DNA from 2 places in the Aquitalea sp. ASV15 genome. Region 2 is predicted to be linked to the other one. Evidence: riboswitches for the same ligand, from Rfam matches in the RefSeq annotation. Region 2 holds a riboswitch; the other holds the start of a gene.

Region 1 (10,954 bases), on a different contig from region 2:
ACTACCGGCGTAGCTGGCATAGCGCTTGCCCAGCAGGTTGTTGATAGCCAGCGCAGCCGAGATGTTCCTGGTGAAGTCATGGCTCAGCTTGGCGTTGACCACGGTGTAAGAAGGCAGTTCATACGGGAAGGTATTGGACTGGTCGTTGTCCATGCGCTGCTTTCCGACATACTGCACCACCACGCCGAGCTTGCTGGCACTGTTCACCTGCCAGCTCAGGCCAAGATTGGCCAGCCACTTGGGCACCATGGGAATGGTGTTGCCAGCCAGGCCGCTGCCTTGCCGGAAGGTGGCTTCAGTCCAGCTGAGGTTGCCATTCAATTCCCATTGCGGGCTCAGACGCCAACGTCCTTCCAGCTCCAGCCCCTGATGGCGGGTGGGTGCCAGGTTGGCATTGGCACCATTGCCGTTGTCTGCAAACGGATTGTAGGCAATTTCATTGGTCAGGTCGCTGCGAAACAGCGCCGCCTTGGCACTGGCCTGCTCGGTTTTCCATTCCACCCCGACTTCGGCATCATGGGATTGCTGCGGCAGCAAAACGGTACCGCCGGTGAAGGTAGCTTCATCTGCATTGGCCAGGCGGAAGCTCTGCCCCCAGTGTCCATAAACCGACCAGCTGGAAGACAGATCCTGCTTCAGTCCCAGCAGCCAGGAATGCAGGTTGGTATCCAGTGCCGGAACGCTGCTACCCGACTGCCTGATGATATCGTTCACCTCCTGCTGGCGCGCCCCCAGGGTCAGGGCGCCACCGGTCCACGGCTGGAACAAGCTATCGACAAACAAGCCCTGATGACGCTGAGTGGTGCTGTAGTTGGAATAACCTTGCACATTTGCCGTGCTGTTCAGCCAGTCCGTGCCCAGCGTCACATTGTTCTGGCCAAAAGGCAGTTTGTAACGCAGGCTGGCATTGTTTTCACTCAGCCAGCGCTGGTCGGTACTGGTAGTGGAAACGCTAAAGGTATTCTTGCTGCGGTGAGAAAGATCACCATACAGCGTACCGGGGCCGACATCCTGGCTGAACGATGCTCCGGCGGTGGAACTGCTGGCCTCCATATAGTTGTTGGGGGTAGACGTAGCGGTAGGATTGCTTGCCAACGGATTCGTGCCACTGGCAGGGTCGGCATTCAGGGCGCCGGGCAAACGCAGGCCTTGCGAGCTGGTATTGGCAAACAACTTGATGTCACCGCCATCGTGCTTGAAAGTCAGCGTCAGGCCACCGGTATCATTGCGCTCCTGATTGTTCTGACGGTAATTGTCAGTTTTCATCGAATGCAGATAGCCATCCAGCGCCAGGCCATTGGCACCGACATGCAGGTCCGCGTCCAGCTGACGCAGATCGTAACTGCCACCGGTCACACTGATGCTGCCGCTGGTGCCATTGGCCACACCGGACTTGGTGATGATATTGATCACGCCACCAGTGGCACCGCTACCATAGGCCACGCTGCCAATACCACGTACCACTTCGATACGTTCAATATTGCTCAGCGCCACACCACTGAGATCGGGCGCTGACAGATCATTGGTATTCTGCCGTACACCGTCCACCAGAATCAGCGTATTACTGATGCCGGTCATGCCGAAGCCTCGCATATCCACGGCCGCTGCGCTGGACGAACCACTGCTGTTGAATACATGGATGCCAGCCAGTTGCGAAAGGACATCCTGCACCGTCGTTGCGGCACTGCCGGCAATCTGTTTGGCAGTGACCACGGTGACATTGGCAGGCAGATTGGCCACGGCTTCGGGTACGCGGCTGGCCGTCACCACCACTTCCTCACCCTGGAATTGCGGCAGATTATCGGCCAAGGCCAGACTGGTCCAGCACATGGACAGCAGCATGGCGAGTTGTTGGGGTTTGAACATGAAACACACACTCCTGGAACAAGGATCCGGCCGGGCCAACGCTGCCACAGCCACAAGAAGTGCGAAGAGGATGGCTTGCGCCATGAGAATGGATGACATCGGAGCAAGCTGGTGGGCCTGCCTGCTGTTCGCCAGATCGCCTCCCCGCGATATACAGCGACCGCCTGCCGTGGGCGGGCGATACCAGACAGGCCGGTCTCCGGGCTGGGTCTTGCGCTGTCGCGCCTTCCCGTTGCACATGGCAACAGTGGCAATGGCGACAACTGGGCCGGTATCCACCAGCCAGACCTTACCGTTGCGGGGGCAGCGCCGGTCTTGCACCGGCTTCCCGTTTCATCCGGGCGGCAAAGCCCGGACACCTGTCCGGCGGCGATTATACGGCAAATTGCGGTGAAACCGCGGTGATTTGGTACGAACAGTCTTGATATGCAACAAGCAATGCCAATGCCATGGCGGCATTCAGCTTGCCGCGCTGCCCCCCATGACTTAGAGTCCCGCACTAGTCCATGCCAACCCAGAGAACACCGCATCATGACCCAGTCCATCGCCCTGCCCGCCCACGCTTCTTATCAGGCTGCCCTGCAGCGCCAGAACTCGCTGACCAAGCCGGCCGGCAGCCTGGGCGTGCTGGAGACGGTGGCCTGCCGCTTTGCCGCCTGGCAGGGGCAGACCATTCCAGCCGCGCTGACGCCGGCCATTACCGTGTTTGCCGGCGACCACGGCGTGACTGCCGAAGGCGTATCGGCCTATCCATCCATCGTGACCGGCGAAATGGTGAAGAACTTCGCCGCCGGCGGTGCCGCCATCTGCGTATTGGCCCGTGCCATTGCCGCCCGGCTGGAAGTGGTGGATGTGGGCGTGCTGGGTCAGCTACCGGAACTGCCCATCGTGCACGCCAAGGTAGCCGCCGGCACCGCCAACCTGGCAGTGGAAGCCGCCATGACTGCAGAACAGTGTGCTGCCGCGCTGGAAGTCGGCCGCGCCGCCGCGCGCCGCGCCATCGAACAGGGGGCCAATCTGCTGATCGCCGGTGACATGGGCATTGGCAATACCACCCCTTCGGCGGCCTTGATCTGCCGCCTGGCCAATCTTGAGGTTGAGCTGGTGGTCGGTCGTGGCACCGGCATCGACGACGCCGGACTGGCCAACAAGCGCCGCGTGGTGGCACAGGCGCTGCAGCGCCTGCAAGGACAGTCGTTGAGCGGCACACAGGTACTGGCCGAACTGGGCGGGCTGGAAATCGCCGCCATGGCCGGCTTCTATCTGGAAGGGGCCGCACAGGGCGTGCCGGCCCTGGTGGATGGCTTCATTGCCAGCGCAGCCGCCCTGGCCGCCCGTGCCATCGACCCCGCCGTGGCCGCCTGGCTGCTGGCCAGCCATCGCTCGGAAGAAACCGGTCACCGTCTGGCGCTGCAAGCCCTGGGGCTGGAGCCGCTGGTGGAGCTGGGTATGCGACTGGGCGAAGGCTCGGGCGCAGCCACTTGCGTACCGCTGTTGCAACTGGCCATCAAGCTGCACGCCGAAATGGCCACTTTTGCCCAGGCCGGTGTCACCGAGAAAGACTGAGGCATGAACCCCTACACCCTGACCTTGCTGCGTCATGGCGAGATCGACCACGCTGGCCGGCTGATCGGCCGTACCGACCTGCCGCTGAATGAGCTGGGCTGCGAACAGATGAGCCGCAGCTGGCAGCGGCTGAACCAGCTGGCACCGGTCACCAGCATGGCCACCTCGCCGCTGCAGCGCTGCCGCGAGTTTGCCGTGCATCAGGCCTTGCACGGTTCGCTGCCGCTGAAGGTGGACGAACGCTTTGCCGAATTCGACTTTGGCGACTGGGACGGCATGTCGCGCGCCATCCTGTCCGGCCAGCATCCGGACTGGGGCAGCCGTGTCGCCGCTGGTGAGCTGATTCCGCCCGGTGGAGAAAGCTATGAAATCTTCCGCACCCGGGTACTGAGCGGCTTTAGCGAATGGATTCAGAGCGCCCGCGGCAGCCACCGGGTACTGGTCTGCCATGGCGGGGTGATTACCGCCCTGCTGGCCGAGCTGCTGGGGACCGAGTTTGCCGTGGCCAAGCTGATGACGGTGCAACGTGGCGGCTTTGCCCAGCTGTCGATTCTGGAAGGCCACCCGGCCTACCTGATGCATCTGGAAAGCCCCGGCGAAGCATGAGCCAGCCGCCCACCGCCCCGCTGCCGCCGGCACGCTGGTGGCAATCGCTGATTCTGGCCATCCAGTTTCTCACCCGCCTGCCCACGCCGCAGCTGCGCAGCTTCCACCCGGAATGGCTGGCGGCCAGTGCGCGCTGGTTTGCGCCGGTCGGCCTGTTGCTGGGCAGCCTGCTGTGGCTGACGGTGTGGCTGGGCGCTCAATACGACCCCTGGCTGGCGGCGCTGCTTGGCCTGTTGCTGTGGATAGGCATCACCGGCGGCCTGCATCTGGATGGACTGGCCGACCTGACTGATGCCATGGGGGCCGCCCATCGCTCGCGCGAACGTTTTTTCGAGGTTTTGAAAGACCCGCATGTCGGCAGCTTTGGCGTGATTGCGCTGATTTGCGCCATCGTCAGCAAACTGGTGTTGCTGATGCTGCTGGCCAGACAGCCCAGGCTGCTGGCCGGGCTGCTGTTGTTGCCGGCCTGGGCGCGGCTGTTTGCGCTGTACTGGTCGGCCACGCTGCCGGCACTGGCGCCCGGCAGTGGCGAACGCTTTGCCTGGCAGCCGCAATGGCGGGTACAGGCCATCGGCCTGCTGGCCTTGCTGGGTCTGTCGCTATGGCTGGCCCCGGCACTGCTATTGGCACCGCTGGCCGCGCTGCTGTGGCGCGGCTGGCTCAAACGCAAGCTGGGCGGCATGACCGGCGACTGCCTGGGCGCGGGCATCGAGGTGTGTGAAATCCTGCTGCTGGGCGTGTTGCTATTGCCGGTACATCTGCTGGGAGCGTAGTAAAAGTCCTGTCATCCTGCCGTCACGGTGTGGTGATGTCAGCGCCGGATACTGCCAGCATCCACAATCAGGGAGCGGCGCGCATGCAACTGGAGATCTCGCACGACCCGGCACGGCTGGACCGCGCCATGATCCTGCAATTCCTCACCACCCAGGCACACTGGGCCAGCGGCATCGATGCCGCGCTGCTGGAACGTGCCATCCAGCATTCGCTGATCATTGCCGCCTATCACCAGCAGCAGCAGATCGGTTTTGCCCGGGTGATTACCGATTACGCCAGTTTTGCCTATCTGTCCGATGTGTTCGTGCTGCCCGACTGGCGCGGTCAAGGCGTGGGACAGGCGATGATCCGCACCGCGCAGGACCACCCGCAATTGCAGCAATTACGCCGTTTCCTGCTGGTTTCACGTGATGCAGGCGGCTTTTACCGCCAGCTGGGCTTTACGCCCTTGCAGCATGGTGAACGCTATATGGAATGGCAGCGCGGTGCAGCAGAAGGGCGCTGGCTGCGTGGCCACCGCGCCCAGCCCAAGGCAGACCAGGCGGCCTGATCAGGGCAGCAGGTCAGGCCGCGCACCCGGATGCTGCTTGACCACACGCCATGGCAACTCGCTCCACCCCGGGTATTCACAAGCACGCGCCACGCGGGCAAAAGACGGCCCCAGCGTCAGCCCCTGGGGGGTGGCATACCAACTGACAAACTGCCACACCTGCGGGTCGCTGTAATCGCACTCGTATTCCTTGCCCGGCTTGGCTTGTGCCGGATACAGGCGCGTCATGGTGTTCACCAGCCACGGTGCCAGCACGCTTTCTTCATACTGGTAGTCGGCCCGCTCGCCACTGGCCTTGCGCGTAAGTTGCGGCTTGCCCTTCCCCACCCACAGCAAATCTTCCAGTTGCAGCGGCTTGCCGCTGGCCACCTCCAGCGTCAGCGGATTATCGGCAAAATCAGGATGCGCGCCACCACAGTAGTAGCTGGTGAAAATGCTCAGGCTCAGCAGTTTGCTACCCAGCAGGTGCGGCGTCACCGTTTGTTCGAAGTCGGCACCGGCAGTCCGTGCACCACCCAGCTGGCAGTCAAAATAACTGGCCACTTCCTGCCACTGCCGCTCGGCCAGCAACTGGTTGATGCGCTGCAGGCTGGCCTGTGGATAACCATCCAGCACGCGGAACAGGCGGATCTTGCTGACCGGCTCGTCCCACCATTGCAGGGTATGACCCTGCACCCGCTCACGCTTGCCTGCCTTGAGCGGCAAGTCCACCATGCGGACGTAGTCGTAGCCGGAACGCTGGCGCACCGGATTGAGCGCGCTATCGCTACTGGCCGGCCACTGCACCTGGGGATAGGCATTCAGGCTGACCGGCACCGGCCTGGCAGCCTTGGTCCCATGCCACTCCCCCACCCAGCCACCGTTTTGCGGGCGCAGGGTAATGTCATTGCGCTGTTCGTCGTATTGCAGGTTTTCACCCAGTTGCAGGCTGCCATCGGCCTGCTGCTTGCCGGTGAGGGCGATATCGCGGTGATGCTTGCGATAGAAATAGCGCCCCTCCACTGCACCGTCCTTGGCAATGTCCAGCTCCATCACCACGGCGGCCTTGCCGATCTGCCCCTGCAACAGCAGCGGGGTGGCCTGCGCCGCCAGGCTCAGCATCAACACCAGCCATCCCGCCAGTCCTGGCAACATTACGCCAGCATAGGTATTTGCGATGAAAGAGCCATACCGGCGCTGACGGCGGATGGCGCCATCGCCCTTGATGCTATCGGTCACAGACTTTCCCCCTGTAGAGAGTACGCCAACACAACCACGCCCCATTCCATGACAATGGACTGGCGCTTAGAATGAGTGGGAGACTGACGATTACCATCCATCTTGCACAGCCGACGGCTTGAGGCTGCCGCAGCTTCTGGCGCGGAACCGGCAGTGTGCCGCGCGCCGTGCTGCAGTTCAAGCCTGCCGCCAGACAGGCATGGCACAACCTTCACCGATGCCACAAAGGGGCCATCATGACTTCCTCGTCGCAAGACTACACGCTGGCCATGGAGCCGGTACGCATCGGCCAGCCAGCCCCACCGCAGGCACCCCAGCGTGACGGACTGGGCTTCAGCTTCAGCGGCAGCGCTGCGGCCTATTTCCGCATCTGGATCGTCAACCTGCTGCTGTCCATCCTCACCCTTGGCATTTATTCGGCCTGGGGCAAGGTGCGCAGCCACAAATACCTGTACGGCCACAGCCGCTTTGCCGGTGCCGGCTTCGGCTATCACGGCAAGCCGCTGGCCATTCTCAAGGGCCGGGCACTGATTTTCCTGGTGCTACTGCTGCTGGCCGTGACACAGAAATACTCGCCGGGCCTGCATGCCCTGCTCTATCTGCTGCTATTGCCGGCCCTGCCCTGGGTGGTGGTGATGGCCATGCGCTTTCGCCTGCGCAATACCAGCTGGCGGCAGATGCGCTTCAACTTCCGCGCCAGCACCATGGATGCGGTCGGCCCCTTCATCATGGGGCTGATCATCACCGTGCTGACGCTGGGCATCGGCTATCCCTATGCCCGCCACATGCAGCAACGCTTTCTGGTCAACAATGCCTGGTTTGGCAATGCCCGCTTTGAAATGCTTCAATGCGCCGGCGACTATTACCGGGTCTATTTCCGTGCGAGCGTGCTGGGCTTGCTGATGCTGCTGTTGTTCGGCTTTATCGGCGGCCTGTATTCCTCCATCATCGGCCACCTGTTTAACCAGCGGCTGAGTGTCTTTGGCCTGCTGGCCCTGGCTATTCTGGCCTACCTGATGTTGTTGCTGATGTGGATGTCCATCGGCCAGGTGGTGCGCGACGGGCTGGCCAACGTGATGTGGAACCATATCCTGCTGGAGAGCAATGGCCGGCTGCACCGCTTTGAAAGCAGCATGACGCTGCGCGGCCTGATGAATCTGCATGCCAGCAACGCCCTGCTGACCATGCTGACGCTGGGCCTGTATTACCCCTTTGCCAAATTGCGCGCACTGCGCTACAGATTAGAGCATCTGAAGATGTTTCCCGATGACGACCTTGATGCCATCCGTGCCCGGCCACAATCCTCGCGCAGTGCGCTGGGCGATGCCGCCGCCGATGGCTTTGAACTGGATCTGGGCCTATGAGTCTGCCGGGCAATTATATGGATGGCCGCAGCCCCGCCAGCCGGGCGGTGATGCTGCAGCGCGATGCCCACCACCTGGTGTTTACCGATGGCGTGCACACCCACCGCTATCTGGCACGCGAGGTGGCGTTTGAAGCCGGCCTGCCCGGCCTGCCCGACAAGCTGCAATTGCCCGATGGCGGCGTGATCGAAGTGGCCAGCGAATACCGCTGCCGCCACCTGAGCGGTGGCCTGCCACTGGGGGTGCGCCTGCTGGAGTGGCTGCACAGCGGCTGGCAGGTGCTGGCCGTGCTGGCGCTGCTCACCGTCATCGCCGTCTGGTGCGGCTATCGCTACGGCCTGCCCTGGCTGGCCGATGAGGCAGCCCGGCGTACCCCCATCGCCCTTGAAGAACAAATGGCTGCGCCCACCATCAGCCTGCTGGAAAAAACCAACAGCATCCGCCCTTCGCAGCTGTCACAGGCCAGACAAAATGCCTTGCAGGCCCTGCTGCTGCAGGCCGTGCCCAAGAACAGCCGCTATCACTATCAGCTGCGGGTGGTGGATTCACGCGATATCGGCGCCAATGCCTTTGCCCTGCCCGCCGGCCAGGTCATCCTGACCGACCAGCTGGTCAAGGTGGCCAAAAACGATGAAGAGATCTTTGCCGTACTGGCGCATGAGGTAGGCCATGTGGAGGGGCGGCACGGGCTGCGTGGCCTGATCCAATATGGTGGCCTGTCGCTGGCCGTGACACTGTTCAGCGGCGATACCACGCCAGTGCTGGCGGTGGCCCCCATCATGCTGGCCGACATGAAGTACTCGCGCGATTTCGAGCGCGATGCCGACCGCTACGCCTTCCGCGCACTGGCTGCCCGTGGCAGCTCTCCCTGCGTGCTTGGCCAGTTCCTCACCCGGCTGGGCGGCGCAGATGGCGCGGCCACCTCCTTGCTGGCCAGCCACCCCGGCAGCGAGGAACGCAGCCACCCCGATGGCCAGCAATGTCCTGCCTGACACGCTTGCCGTGTCAGGCGCGCCCGCGCCTCAGTCCTGTGGCCCGACCCCCTGCTCCTGATGCTGCAACCACCAGCGCCAGCGCAGGCGCACGTCGTACCATACCGGCCGCAGCCCCAGCACGAACAGCAGCAGCGCCAGCGGCAGGGTAAAGGCATAACCCAGATGCTTGAAACCCAGCGCCCCCACCACCCCGCCCAGGAAAAAGGCTGACAGAATCATGCCGTACACCCACAGGCGGCTGCGGTTGGACTTGATGTCCTTGATCTTGGGGCTGTGCAGGTGGTTGTAATAACTCATCTTGGCCAGCTCGATGCCGATATCGGTGGCAATGCCGGTCATGTGGGTGGAGCGCAGCAGGCCGCCGGACAGCTTGGTGACGATGGTGTTGTGCATGCCCATGATGAAGCACAGCAACATCACGGTTGGCGGGGTAAACAAACCCTTGTGACTGGCCAGCCCGGCACCCAGCAGGCCAAACAGCAGCAGCAGGCCGGCTTCTTCCATCATCGACACCCCGTAGCCGCCACGCAGGCGCTGGCGCCTGGCCCACAAGATCAGCCAGGTGGAGTGCATGGCGCCGCCAATAAAGCACAGCAACATGATCAGCATGGACAGCGACAGGCGGATTTCTCCCAGCGCCAGGTCATCGGCCATGCCGGAAACAATGCCGGAAACATGCGAGGTGTAGCGGTGCACCGCCAGAAAACCACCGGCATTGAGCGCACCGGCAATAAAGGCCATGGAGCCGCCCAGCTGGCGCAGCACGCGGTCATTGAACGCGCCGCGATCCAGCAGGCGGGTGATATTGCTTGAACGTCGGGACATAGCAGACCATGAAAAAACGGCAAGGCGGGATATCCCCGCATTGCCGTTCATCATCCATCCTTGGCCAGCCTGCTGACAAGCGCCGGCCCGGTTTCATTTGCTGCAACGCAATAATCAGCGACAGCTTTGCAGCGGAATCCCCGGCGTCAGCCGTTTTTGCAACGCCTGCAGGCGTTCGGCCTGCGCCGGCTCCAACGCCTTGAAACTGAGCATGGTGGCAGCACCCTTCTGCCCCTTCTGCTCGGCCAGCGCCTTGTCAAAACCGGCGGCCTTGAGTCTGGCCAGCATGGCCTTGGCCGCGGCTTCCTGCCCGAACAGACCGAGCGAGACACTGCCCTTGAACGGGTCGTTATGCACGATGTAGTTGTCGAAGCCCTTGTCCTTCAGCTCGGCTGACAGGGTCTGGGTTTCGGCCTGCGTGGCCAGTGGCGGGTGATAAACCCAGAACTTGCCCGTGCCCTTGACCTCGCCTTTGGCGGTTTCCGTCATTTGCTCGGCCTTCAGCTTGAGGCTGGGCAGCCCCCCCTTGACCCGCGCCAGCAACTTGGCATCCAGCGTGCCCCAGTCGTAGCAGGCCAGCGCCTTGGCCGGCTCCGGCTTGGCCGCTTCGGCTTTCGCTTTGTCCGCCGGCTTGTCGGCTGCTTTGGCTTCCACCACTTTTTTCACTTCAGCCTTGGCTTCCGGCTTGGAGGCTTCCGCTTTCGCCTTGGCCGCTTCCGGTTTGCTGCTGGCCGGTTGTGAGGCAGCCTTGCCCAGATCACCCGGCTGCAGGGTCTCGGTTTGCGGCATGGAGGCCACCAGCTTGAGTGGGGCGCTGGCATCGCTGACCGGAGCAGAAGCCGGCTGCCAGTCGGGCGGCAGCAACTTGACCTGCTCCGGGCTGATTTCCTGGGCGTGCACGTCTGCCGGTGGCCGTTGCTTGAACGAGCCATAGCCGGCTACCGCCAGATTGAGCACCACAATCAGTACCAGAAACCACTTCATGATTCGCACGCCACTCTCAAGAGTCCCATCAGCACCAGATTATCCACGATACGCGGCGGCACGGCGAGTTGCGCGGCGATGACCGCGGCATCGCCGCCCGTCAGCAAGACTGGCGGCAGGCCACGGCCGGTATGTGCGGCCAACTGCCGGCCCATGCGCTCGATGGCACCACACTGGGCCGCCAGCACACCACTGGCCAAGGCATC
Region 2 (10,954 bases):
AGCCCGGGAAAACGGTCGTGCCAGGCCGGGCCATTGCACACCAGTGAATCCCAGCGCTGGGAGCGCCAGCGTTCGGCTATGCGCTGGCGCTCCAGCACCAGATGCGGCACGTCCAGCTGGCTCAGGTGTTCGCTCAGGGCGATGCCGGCCTGGCCGGCGCCGATGACCAGCGTGTCTGTCTTTTCCATCACCATCGTTGTCTCCTCCCCTGTGTATGCTCCGCCGCCGGCAGCAAAGGGCCGCGACGGGAATGCCGGGCGGCTCGGGTGGCGCGCCGGCCTGACCACTGCAGTCTAGGGAAAGGCTCTGGATACGGAAAATATATATATTGTCTCTATTGAATAATTTTAATTGATGCAAAACAGGTGACCCGGGCAGCGCCTGCAGGCCAGGCCGCCAATGTAAATTTTCATCAAGTTGGTGCTGTTGCCGGTGGCAGTGGCGGCCAGTCACGGTAAAGTCGCGCTGCGCATGAAATGCGCCAGACCTGCTGCCAGCGCGTGCTCTGCGGCGCAGGCCGTGCACGCTTGTCACTGCCTGACGAAGAATGCCGCAGGCCAAGGGGCAAGCGCGCCATGCCGCGCAGTGCTGCACCCACGCGCCAGCCGCCACCGTAAAAGAGCGTTAACCGGCCCTAGCCAAGGCAAGCCATGAACAAGACTGTGATTTCTCTTTTGCTGGGCAGCTTGCTCAGCGCCTGCGCCAGCCACGCCCCGGCCTTGCCGGATGGCCCGGCCGGCCCCATCCGCAAGGAAACCGGGCAAGCGGATTGTCCGGATTGCAGCAAAATCATCACTTACCGCGCCGAACGCAGCTTTGGGGCAGAACAGCAGACTGGCGATGCCCGCTTCAGGGGCAGGCTCAGCGCCAGGGCCAGCTTGCTGGCCAGCAATCACAGTGCCAACGGCGATTATGTCTACCGGCTGGCGCTGGACATCACGGCCAGCGGCAACTACCTGGCAGTGACACCGCTGGCCGCGCGCAATCAGCCGTTGGCCCAGGTGCAGCAGCAGGATGCCGAACAACTGCATGTATGGTGGCAGGATGGTGCCGGGCGCCGGCGCATGCTGCTGCTGAGCGCTTACTCGCGCAGCCAGCCGCTACAGGATTTCCAGTGCCGGGCCACGCCGGGAGAGGGCTACTGCAGCTGGAAGCAGTATGTCGAGCTGCCAGCGGCTGCCGTTGCCGAGGCAATACGGCTGCAAGCCCCGCTGCGGCTATTCGTGGGCAGCACGCACAGCAACACCGTGTATGGCATGCGCAGCTTCAACAACAAGCCGTCAGCATCGGTGGTGACCCAGTACAAGGGGGTTAGCGTGGAGATGCCGGCACCGCATGTGCTGGGCTTCAGCCAGGCCATGCAGACACTGGATATTGAAATAAACCAGTAAGAGCGGCTGACAAAATAGCGTGGCGACCCTGGGCAAGACGCGCCGACGCAGACAGTACAAAGAGCACGGCAAGGAGGCGCAAGGCAGCCGCAGGGTTTGTATTAGTGGCGCTGAATCAGGTCCCGCGCTCAGGGCAGCCAGCCGGCCAGCGGCGTCAGGTCCAGATGCTGCTGCAGCATGTCGGCCAGCCGTTCGATATGCGCTTCGCGGATGGCCGGGTAGTCCAGCGGCTGTGGCGCGGCCAGCCCGGCCCATGCCAGCAGGGCGGTCAGGCTGGCCGGTTGATCGAACACGCCGTGCAGATAGGTGGCCAGAATCTGACCATCGGCGCTGATGGCCCCGTCGCAGCGGCCATCCTCCAGCCGCACCGCAGGCTGTTGCAATGCCCTGCCCGTGCTGACTCCCATATGGATTTCATAGCCGCTCACCGCGGCGCCAGCCAGCGTCAGCTGGCCGTTCACCCGCGTCAGCTGCTTGTGCGCGGCCAGCGTGGTTTCCATTTCCAGCCAGCCCAGGCCCGCACTGCTGCCCGCCTCGCCTTCCAGCCCCAGCGGGTCGTGCAGCTGCTGTCCCAGCATTTGCAGGCCGCCGCAAATGCCGATCAGCTTGCCGCCATAACGCAGGTGACGGGCAATGGCCGCCTCCCAGCCCGCGGCGCGCAGGCTGGCCAGATCAGCCCGCACGCTCTTGCTGCCGGGCAGGATGATCAGGTCAGCCGGGGGCAAGGGCTGGCCGGGCTTGACCAGCAGCAGTTCCACTTGCGGATGCAGGCGTAGCGGGTCGAAATCGGTATGGTTGCTGATGCGCGGCAGCACCGGCACCACCACGCGCAGCGTCTGCTGCGGGGTCTGCTCGTCTTGCGGACGATTGAGCGCCAGGCTGTCTTCCGCCTCGATATGCAGGCCGTTGAGATAAGGCAGCACGCCCAGCACCGGCTTGCCGGTGCGTTGCTCCACCCACTCCACGCCGGACTGCAACAGCGCCGGGTCGCCACGGAAGCGGTTGATCACCAGTCCCACCACCCGCGCGCGCTCGCTGTCGGACAGCAATTCCAGCGTCCCCACCAGATGGGCAAACACCCCGCCGCGTTCGATATCCGCTACCAGCAGCACCGGGCAGTCCACCGCCTCGGCAAAGCCCATATTGGCGATATCCCCCTCGCGCAGATTGATTTCCGCCGGGCTGCCCGCCCCTTCCACCACGATGCACTGGTATTGCGTGGCCAGCCGCGCGTGCGACTGCAACACCGCCTGCATCGCAACCGGTTTGTAGGCGTGGTAGGACACCGCGTCCATATTGCCCACCGCCCGCCCCTGGATGATGAGCTGGGAACCGGTATGGCTATTGGGCTTGAGCAGCACCGGGTTCATGTCGGTATGCGGCTCCACGCCACAGGCCAGCGCCTGCACCGCTTGCGAGCGGCCAATCTCGCCGCCATCCACCGTCACCGCACTGTTCAGCGCCATGTTCTGCGGCTTGAACGGGGCCACGCGCAGGCCGCGCCGCGCCAGCAAACGGCACAGGCCGGTGGCAAAGGTGCTCTTGCCGGCATCCGAAGTGGTGCCCTGAATCATGATGGTTTTGGCGGTCATGCTTTTCTCCGGCGCGCATTTTTTCGGGAAGCCCCCTAAAATGGCGCTCTTCCACGGTAGGACAGCGCACTAAGCGACTGTCGTGAAACCGGCGATTATATAGGCGCGTGACGTGATTTCAGCTGTATTTCTGTTGTTGGCCGTGGTGCTGGACCGCCTGCTGGGCGAACCGCGCCGTTGGCATCCGCTGGTGGGCTATGGCTATCTGGTGCGCAAGGTGGAGCATGCCCTTTACCCGGCCACACCTCAGGCCGAACCGGTATGGCGCATGCGTTTGCGCGGCGTGCTGGGCATCAGCCTGTTGCTGCTGCCGTTGACCGGCCTCGCCTGCTGGCTCGCGCGCCTGCCGTGGCTGGGCCAACTGGCCTCGGTCTTGTTGCTGTACCTCGCCATTGGCGCACAAAGCCTGCGCGAACATGCCCAGGCGGTGCTGGATGCGCTGCGCGCCGGCGACCTGCCGCTGGCCCGCTACAAGGTGTCGATGATCGTCAGCCGCAACACCAGCGAACTGGACGAAACCGCCGTGGCACGCGCTACCATCGAATCGGTGCTGGAAAACGGCAGCGATGCCATTTTTGCCGCCGTATTCTGGTTTTTGCTGCTGGGCGCACCGGGCGTGGTGCTGTACCGCGCCGCCAATACCCTGGACGCCATGTGGGGCTACCGCAACGAACGCTTTTTGCACTTTGGCTGGGCCGCCGCGCGCTTTGACGATGTGCTCAACCTGATTCCCGCCCGCCTCACCGCGCTGACTTACATCCTGCTGGGCCATACCCGTCAGGGCTGGCAATGCTGGCGCGCCCAGGCCCCCAGCTGGTACAGCCCCAATGCCGGCCCGGTGATGGCCGCCGGTGCCGGGGCGCTGGGCGTGCTGCTGGGCGGCGCGGCCAGCTATCACGGCAAGCTGAAGCAACGCCCCACCCTTGGCCTGCAACGCCCGCCGGTGGCCGAGGACATCGCCCGCGCCATCGCCCTGGTAGAGCGCAGCCTGTGGCTATGGGTGGCGCTGGCCTTGCTGGCTGGCTGGCTCAACTGGAGTTTTTCTCATGCTTGAACACGGTGGAGGCATCCTGCGTGCCGCAGCACAATACGGCATTGCAGTGGAAAACTGGCTGGACCTGTCCACCGGGCTGAACCCGCAAGGCTGGCCGGTGCCAGCCATCAGCCCGCGCAGCTGGCAACGCCTGCCGGAGGATAATGACGGCCTGGAACAAGCCGCGGCGGATTACTACGGCAGCCCGCTGCTGCTGCCGGTGGCCGGTTCCCAGCCGGCCATCCAGCTGCTGCCCACGCTGCGCCCACCCTGCCGGGTGGGCATGCTGCCGCTGTGTTATGCCGAACACCCCTGGCACTGGGCGCAGCACGGCCACACGCTCAGCTGTCATGCGCCCGAGGACATCGACACGGCGCTTGATGAGCTGGACGTACTGCTGCTATGCCACCCCAACAACCCCACCGGCACCACCTTTGCCCGCGAGCAGTTGCAGGACTGGCGCGCCCGGCTGGCCAGCCGCGGCGGCTGGCTGATCATTGACGAAGCCTTCATGGATGCCACACCGGAACACAGCCTGCTGGGGGATGTGGGCCTGCCGGGGCTGATCGTGCTGCGTTCCATCGGCAAGTTCTTTGGCCTGGCCGGGGCGCGGGTGGGTTTTGTGTTTGCCTGGCCCGCCCTGCTGCAACAGCTGGCCGAGGCCATCGGCCCGTGGAGCATCAACGGCCCGGCGCGTGAGGTGGTGAAGCTGGCCTTGCAGGACCATGCCTGGCAACTGGCAATGCGCGGGCAACTGGCCGTCGACAGCCAGCGCCTGCAGCAGCTATTGCAAGACTACGGCCTGACTCCGGCAGGCGGCAGCCGCCTGTTCCAGTGGCTGCACGGGGCGCATTGCCCGGCCTTGTTCGACTTTCTGGCCAGCCGCGGCATTCTGGTACGGCAGTTTGCCGACGGCCCCAGCCTGCGCTTTGGTTTACCGCCCGACGAGGCCGGCTGGCAGCGACTGGAAACCGCACTGACACAATGGGAAAGGCTTTGAAAATCAAGCCGCAGAATTCCCATTTACCCTGTTGTCACGTATCATGCGCGCTTCAATGACGGTGCCCCGCCAGGGGTGAAACGGGAATGCGGTGAGACACCGCAGCTGCCCCCGCAACTGTAAGCGACGAGTCCGCATCACGATGCCACCGGGGCCAACCGGGAAGGCGATGCCGGGTAAAGAAGCGCGAGCCAGGAGACCGGCCGTCATCCGTGTCGACGCGGGCTGAATCCGGGCGGGGTGTACCGGGGGAATGCACCGTGCCGCCCATTGCCGGCGCGCCGTGCCCTCGCCTGCGGCGACCTATCGTCAGCAGGGGCCGCCATGAATTCATCCAGCCAGCCGATACCGGCACACCACGCCAGCCTGTCGGGGTCCCGCCAATGAGACAGCACTATCGCCATGTGCTGATGTGCACCGGCCCGCGCTGTACCGAAAACGGCCAGCAGGCCGAGGTCATGTTCAAGCAACTGGGCCAGGCGATTGACGCCTGCGAGGGCCTCAAGGTGAAACGCACACGCAGCCATTGTTTTGCCGTGTGCAAGCAAGGCCCCATCATGGTGGTGTATCCGGAAGGCGTGTGGTATCGCAAGGTGGATGCCAGCGCGGTACAGCGCATTGTCAGCGAGCACCTGCAAGGTGGCGTGCCGGTGGAGCCGCTGATTTTCCATCGTCTGGGCTCGGGTGATGTCAACACGGAAAGCCCGCAATGACGCATGACAATACTGGCGGCATCGTGCTGCTGAGCCATGCCGGTACCGACCTCACCGCGCTGGGCCGTGTGCACTGGCCGCGGGATTTCAGCCCGGTGGCGGGCATCGCCCTGCAACAGATCAGCGATGAAAACCAGATGCAGCAGCTACTGGACGGGCCGCTGTCCAGCGCCCGCATCCTGCTGCTGCGCGTACTGGGCCGGGTGCAGGCCATTCCCGCTTTCGATCTGCTGCGCCAGCAAGCCATCGCCCGCCGTCAGGCACTGATCGTGCTGAGCGGCACCGGCGAACCAGACCCGGAACTGGCCGCACTCAGCACCGTCCCCCCGGCAATCCAGCAGGATGCCAATGCCTATCTACAAGCCGGTGGCAGCAGCAATATGGCGCAGCTGATGCGCTATCTGTCCGACCGCCTGCTGCTGACCGGCCACGGCTACCTGCCGCCAGCTGCACTGCCGGAACACGGTCTGTATCACCCGGAACTGTCCGACGGCTGCAGCCTGGATGACTGGTGTGAAATTCGCCAGCCCGGCTGGCCCACGGTGGCCATCAGCTTCTACCGCGCCCACTGGCTGAGCGGCAACACCCGCTTCATCGACCTGCTGGTGGACATGCTGGCCGAGCGGCAGATCAACGCGCTGCCGCTGTTTACCTCCTCGCTGCGCAGCCAGGATGAGCAGGGCCTGCCGGCAGCGCTGCAATGGCTGCGCGACCCACGTGCCGGTGAGCCCTGTGTGCTGATCAACACCACCTCCTTTGCCATGGGCGAAGTCAATGCCGAGGGCGCCACCCAGGCCAGCTGGGCAGTAGAAGCTTTCGAACAACTGGACATCCCGGTGCTGCAAGCCATCACCAGCAGCATGACCCAGGCGCAGTGGGAAGCATCCGAGCGCGGGCTGAACCCGCTGGATACCGCCATGAATGTGGCGCTGCCGGAATTCGACGGCCGCATCATCGGCGTGCCGGTATCGTTCAAGCCGGAAAACCCGGCCAGCAGCGACTACCAGCCACTGCCGGACCGCATGCGCCGTCTGGCCGGCATTGCCGCCCGGCTGGCGCGGCTCAAGCACACCCCGGCTGCCGACAAGCGGGTCGCCTTCATCTTTACCAACTCCAACAGCAAGGCCTCGCAAGTGGGCAATGCGGTGGGGCTGGACTCCGCCGCCTCGCTGTATGCGCTATTGCAGGCGATGCAGGCCAATGGCTATAGCATCAATACCCTGCCGGACAGCAGCGACGCGCTGATGCACAGCCTGATCGACCGTGGCTGTTACGACACCGACTACCTGAGTGCCGATCAACTGCGCCAGGCTGTGGCCCGCGTGCCGCTGGCGCGCTACCAGCAATGGTTTGCTGAACTGCCCACCCCGCTGCAACAGCGCATGCAGGAGCGCTGGGGCGCAGCGCCGGGTACGGCTTATGTCGATGGCGACCAGCTGGTATTTGCCGGCATGGAGCTGGGCAATGCCTTTGTCGCGCTGCAACCGCCGCGTGGCTATGGCATGGACCCGGACGCCATTTACCACACGCCGGACCTGCCGCCCACCCATCACTATTACGCGCTGTACTGCTGGCTGCGCGACGAATGGCAGGCCGATGCCATTGTCCACGTCGGCAAACACGGCACGCTGGAATGGCTGCCGGGCAAGGGCGTGGGCGTGTCGGAACACTGTTTCCCCGACGCACTGCTGGGCGACATGCCCATGTTCTACCCCTTCATCCTGAACGATCCGGGCGAAGGCTCGCAGGCCAAACGCCGCGCCCATTCGGTGATCATCGACCACCTGACCCCGCCGATGACCACCGCCGACACCTACGGCCCGCTGGCCCAGCTCACCCAGCTGGTGGACGAGTACTACCAGGTGGAAATGCTGGACCCGAACAAGCTGCCGCTGTTGCAACAGCAAATCTGGGACCTGATCAAGGAAGCAAAGCTGGACAGCGACCTGGCCGCCATGCTGGGGCACGACCATCATCACCATGATGAACATGAACAGGGTCACCATCATCACGACCACCATGACGAACATGATCATGACCATGCCCACCCGCATGCACCCAAGGCAGCACCAGCGGGCTATCGCCTGAGCCAGCCAGCCAAAGCCGGGAAAGCAAAGCCTGCCAAGGCAGCAGGCATGCAGTTCCGCCCGGTGGCCAAGGGCGCAGCGCACAGCCACGGCGCGCATGATCATCACCATCATAATGATCATGAGCACGGCCACCACCATCACGCTCACGATGAGCATGACCACGACCATGCCCACGAGTGGGACACCACGCTGAATGCCGACGGCGTGCCGCTGACGCTGGCCAGGATGGAGGGCGTGGACGTGGCCCACCTGATCGAGGACATCGACGGCTATCTGTGCGAACTGGGCGCGGCACAAATCCGCGACGGCCTGCACATTCTCGGTCAGGCCCCGCAGGGCGAGGCGCTGGTGGACATGCTGTGCGCCCTCACCCGCCTGCCCAATCTGGCCGTGCCCAGCCTGCCCGCCAGCGTGGCGCAAGCCCTGGGTGTGGACTGGGAGGCATTGCAGAACGAAAAGGGCCGCCGGCTTGAAAACGTGCCCGCCCCGCTGGAAATGAGCAGCCCACAGTTGCTGCACACCCGCAGCGATGCCATCGACCACATCAATCAGCTGGCCCGCCAACTGGTGGCGCGCTTGCTGGCCCCGGTCAGCTCACCGCTGCCCGCCATCATTGCCGCCGTACTGCCGCAGGCCGGTGACAGCCAGGCCCTGCAACAGGTGCTGGCCTATATCCAGCGCGAACTGCTGCCCAATCTGGCGCGCACCCACGAAGAAATCGACAACCTGCTGCGCGGTCTGGCTGGTGGCTATGTGCCAGCAGGCCCCAGCGGCGCGCCCACCCGTGGCATGGCGCACATCCTGCCTACCGGACGCAATTTCTACTCGGTGGACCCGCGCGGCCTGCCCTCGCAAGCCGCCTGGCAGGTGGGCAGCCAGCTGGCCAATGAAATGCTGGCGCGCCATCGCAAGGAAACCGGCAGCTATCCGGAATCGGTCAGCATCAGCGTGTGGGGCACCAGCGCCATGCGCACCCATGGCGACGATATTGCCGAAATCCTCGCCCTGCTGGGCGTACGTCCGCGCTGGCAGGCCGAAAGCCGCCGCGTGGCCGGCATCGAGGTGATTCCGCTCTCCGAGCTGGGCCGCCCGCGCATTGACGTGACGGTGCGCATCAGCGGCTTTTTCCGCGATGCCTTCCCGCAGCTGATTGCGCTGGTGGACGACGCAGTGCAAGCGGTGGCCATGCTGGACGAAGACCCGGCCGACAACTACCTGCGCAAGCATTATCTGGACGACATGCGCCAGCAGTTGCTGCAAGCCCTGCCCGACCAAGCCGCCGAACCGGCGCTGCTGCGCATCTTCGGCGCCAAGCCCGGCAGCTACGGTGCCGGTATTCTGCCCTTGATCAACGAGCAGAACTGGCAGACCGACGCCGACTTCGCCACCGCCTACCTCAACTGGGGCGGCTATGCCTATGGCCGTCAAGTACAAGGGGCGGATGCGCGCGACGCGCTGCGCCATCGCCTGTCCGGCGTGGAAGTGGCGCTGCACAATCAGGACAATCGCGAACACGACATCTTCGACAGCGACGACTACCTGCAGTACCACGGCGGCATGATTGCCACCATCCGCAGCCTGACCGGCCGCCAGCCGCGCGCCTTCTTTGGCGACAGCCATAACCCGGACCAGCCCCAAGTACGCGGGCTGAAGGAAGAAGTGCTGCGCGTGTTCCGCTCGCGCGTGGCCAACCCCAAGTGGATTGCCAGCATCCAGCAGCACGGCTACAAGGGCGGGCTGGAACTGACTGCCACCGTGGACTACCTGTTCGGCTACGATGCCACCGCCCATGTGGTGGACGACTGGGTCTACGAGGAACTGGCCGCCCGCTACGCACTGGACCCGGCCATGCAGCAGTTTTTTGCCGACAGCAACCCGTGGGCGCTCAATGCCATCAGCGAACGCCTGCTGGAAGCCGCCCAGCGCCAGCTGTGGCAAGAGCCCAAGCCAGAGACGCTGGCCGCGCTGCAACAACTGCATCTGAATAGCGAAGCCATGCTCGAAGCGCGTGGCGAACATCCGCAAGGCCGCTCATGAAACAGATTTATCCGTTTGCCGCCATCGTCGGTCAGGAACAACTGAAACAGGCGCTGCTGCTGTGCGCGGTGGACCCCAGCATAGGCGGCGTGCTGATCCGTGGTGACAAGGGAAGTGCCAAGAGCACCGCCGCCCGCGGGCTGGCGGCCATTTTGCCGCCCATCCGCCGCGTGCCCGGCTGCGCCTTCAACTGCGACCCGGCCTCCCCCTTGGCCGAATGCAGCTGCTGTCAGGGCGAACACGCGGTGGCGGAAGACGCTGCCGTGCCCTTCGTCAACCTGCCGCTGGGCGCCAGCGAAGACCGCGTGCTGGGCAGCCTGGACTTTGAACAGGCGCTCAAGCAGGCCCGCCAGGCCTTCAAGCCCGGCCTGCTGGCCAATGCCCACCGTGGCCTGCTGTACATCGACGAAGTGAACCTGCTGGCCGACCATCTGGTGGACGTGCTGCTGGATGTGGCCGCCATGGGCGTCAACACCGTGCAGCGCGAAGGCCTGTCCATCAGCCACCCGGCACGCATCACCTTGCTGGGCACCATGAACCAGGAAGAAGGCGAGCTGCGCCCGCAACTGCTGGACCGCTTCGGCCTGATGGTGGACGTGGCCGCCCCGCGCGATGCTGCCATCCGCAGCGAGGTAGTACGCCGCCGTCTGGCCTTCGAAGCCGACCCACAGGCTTTTGCCGCCCGCTGGCAGGCCGAGGGCAGCGCGCTGCAGGAGCAGATTCGTCAGGCCCAGGCCATGCTGGCCACAGTGACGGTAAGCGAGCACCTGTTCGACTTTATCAGCCAGCTGTGCTGCGAATTCGAAGTGGCCAGCCTGCGCGCTGACATCGTGCTGCACAAGGCCGCCCGCGCACTGGCCGCGCTGGATGGCCGGGCGCAGGTCAGCGCCGAAGACATCCGCACCGCCGCCATGCTGGTGCTGCCGCACCGCCGCCGCCGCAAGCCTTTCGAGCAAAGCGGGCTGGATCAGGACAAGCTGGATGAGCTGACCCAGCAAGCGCAAAATCCGCCGCCGCCCGCCAGCCCAGCCGATGACACCGCCGCCACAGAACAACAGCCGGGCGAGCAGCAAGACACGCCGGCCGACGACGGCAAGG

The links. A riboswitch is a leader RNA that binds a small molecule or an ion and turns the genes downstream of it on or off. The one in region 2 is predicted to bind cobalamin.
Region 1: linked by a shared signal. The riboswitch ahead of JHD64_RS03040 (TonB-dependent receptor) and the one ahead of JHD64_RS14340 (ferredoxin) in region 2 are both predicted to bind cobalamin.

Annotation. Positions count from the first base shown of each region.
Region 1 is NZ_JAELTZ010000004.1:114,259-125,212, forward strand. Features, by position in the region: gene JHD64_RS03040 (TonB-dependent receptor) at 1-1,866, opposite strand, end outside; cobalamin riboswitch at 2,039-2,244, opposite strand; gene cobT (nicotinate-nucleotide--dimethylbenzimidazole phosphoribosyltransferase) at 2,398-3,432, shown strand; gene JHD64_RS03050 (histidine phosphatase family protein) at 3,436-4,038, shown strand; gene cobS (adenosylcobinamide-GDP ribazoletransferase) at 4,035-4,811, shown strand; gene JHD64_RS03060 (GNAT family N-acetyltransferase) at 4,895-5,362, shown strand; gene JHD64_RS03065 (hypothetical protein) at 5,363-6,580, opposite strand; gene JHD64_RS03070 (YjgN family protein) at 6,817-7,944, shown strand; gene JHD64_RS03075 (M48 family metallopeptidase) at 7,941-8,936, shown strand; gene JHD64_RS03080 (YoaK family protein) at 8,967-9,764, opposite strand; gene JHD64_RS03085 (SPOR domain-containing protein) at 9,879-10,748, opposite strand; gene JHD64_RS03090 (type III pantothenate kinase) at 10,745-10,954, opposite strand, start outside.
Region 2 is NZ_JAELTZ010000032.1:21,031-31,984, forward strand. Features, by position in the region: gene JHD64_RS14315 (NAD(P)/FAD-dependent oxidoreductase) at 1-188, opposite strand, end outside; gene JHD64_RS14320 (hypothetical protein) at 651-1,391, shown strand; gene JHD64_RS14325 (cobyric acid synthase) at 1,520-2,983, opposite strand; gene cbiB (adenosylcobinamide-phosphate synthase CbiB) at 3,096-4,037, shown strand; gene cobD (threonine-phosphate decarboxylase CobD) at 4,030-5,016, shown strand; cobalamin riboswitch at 5,059-5,239, shown strand; gene JHD64_RS14340 (ferredoxin) at 5,400-5,729, shown strand; gene JHD64_RS14345 (cobaltochelatase subunit CobN) at 5,726-9,856, shown strand; gene JHD64_RS14350 (putative cobaltochelatase) at 9,853-10,954, shown strand, end outside.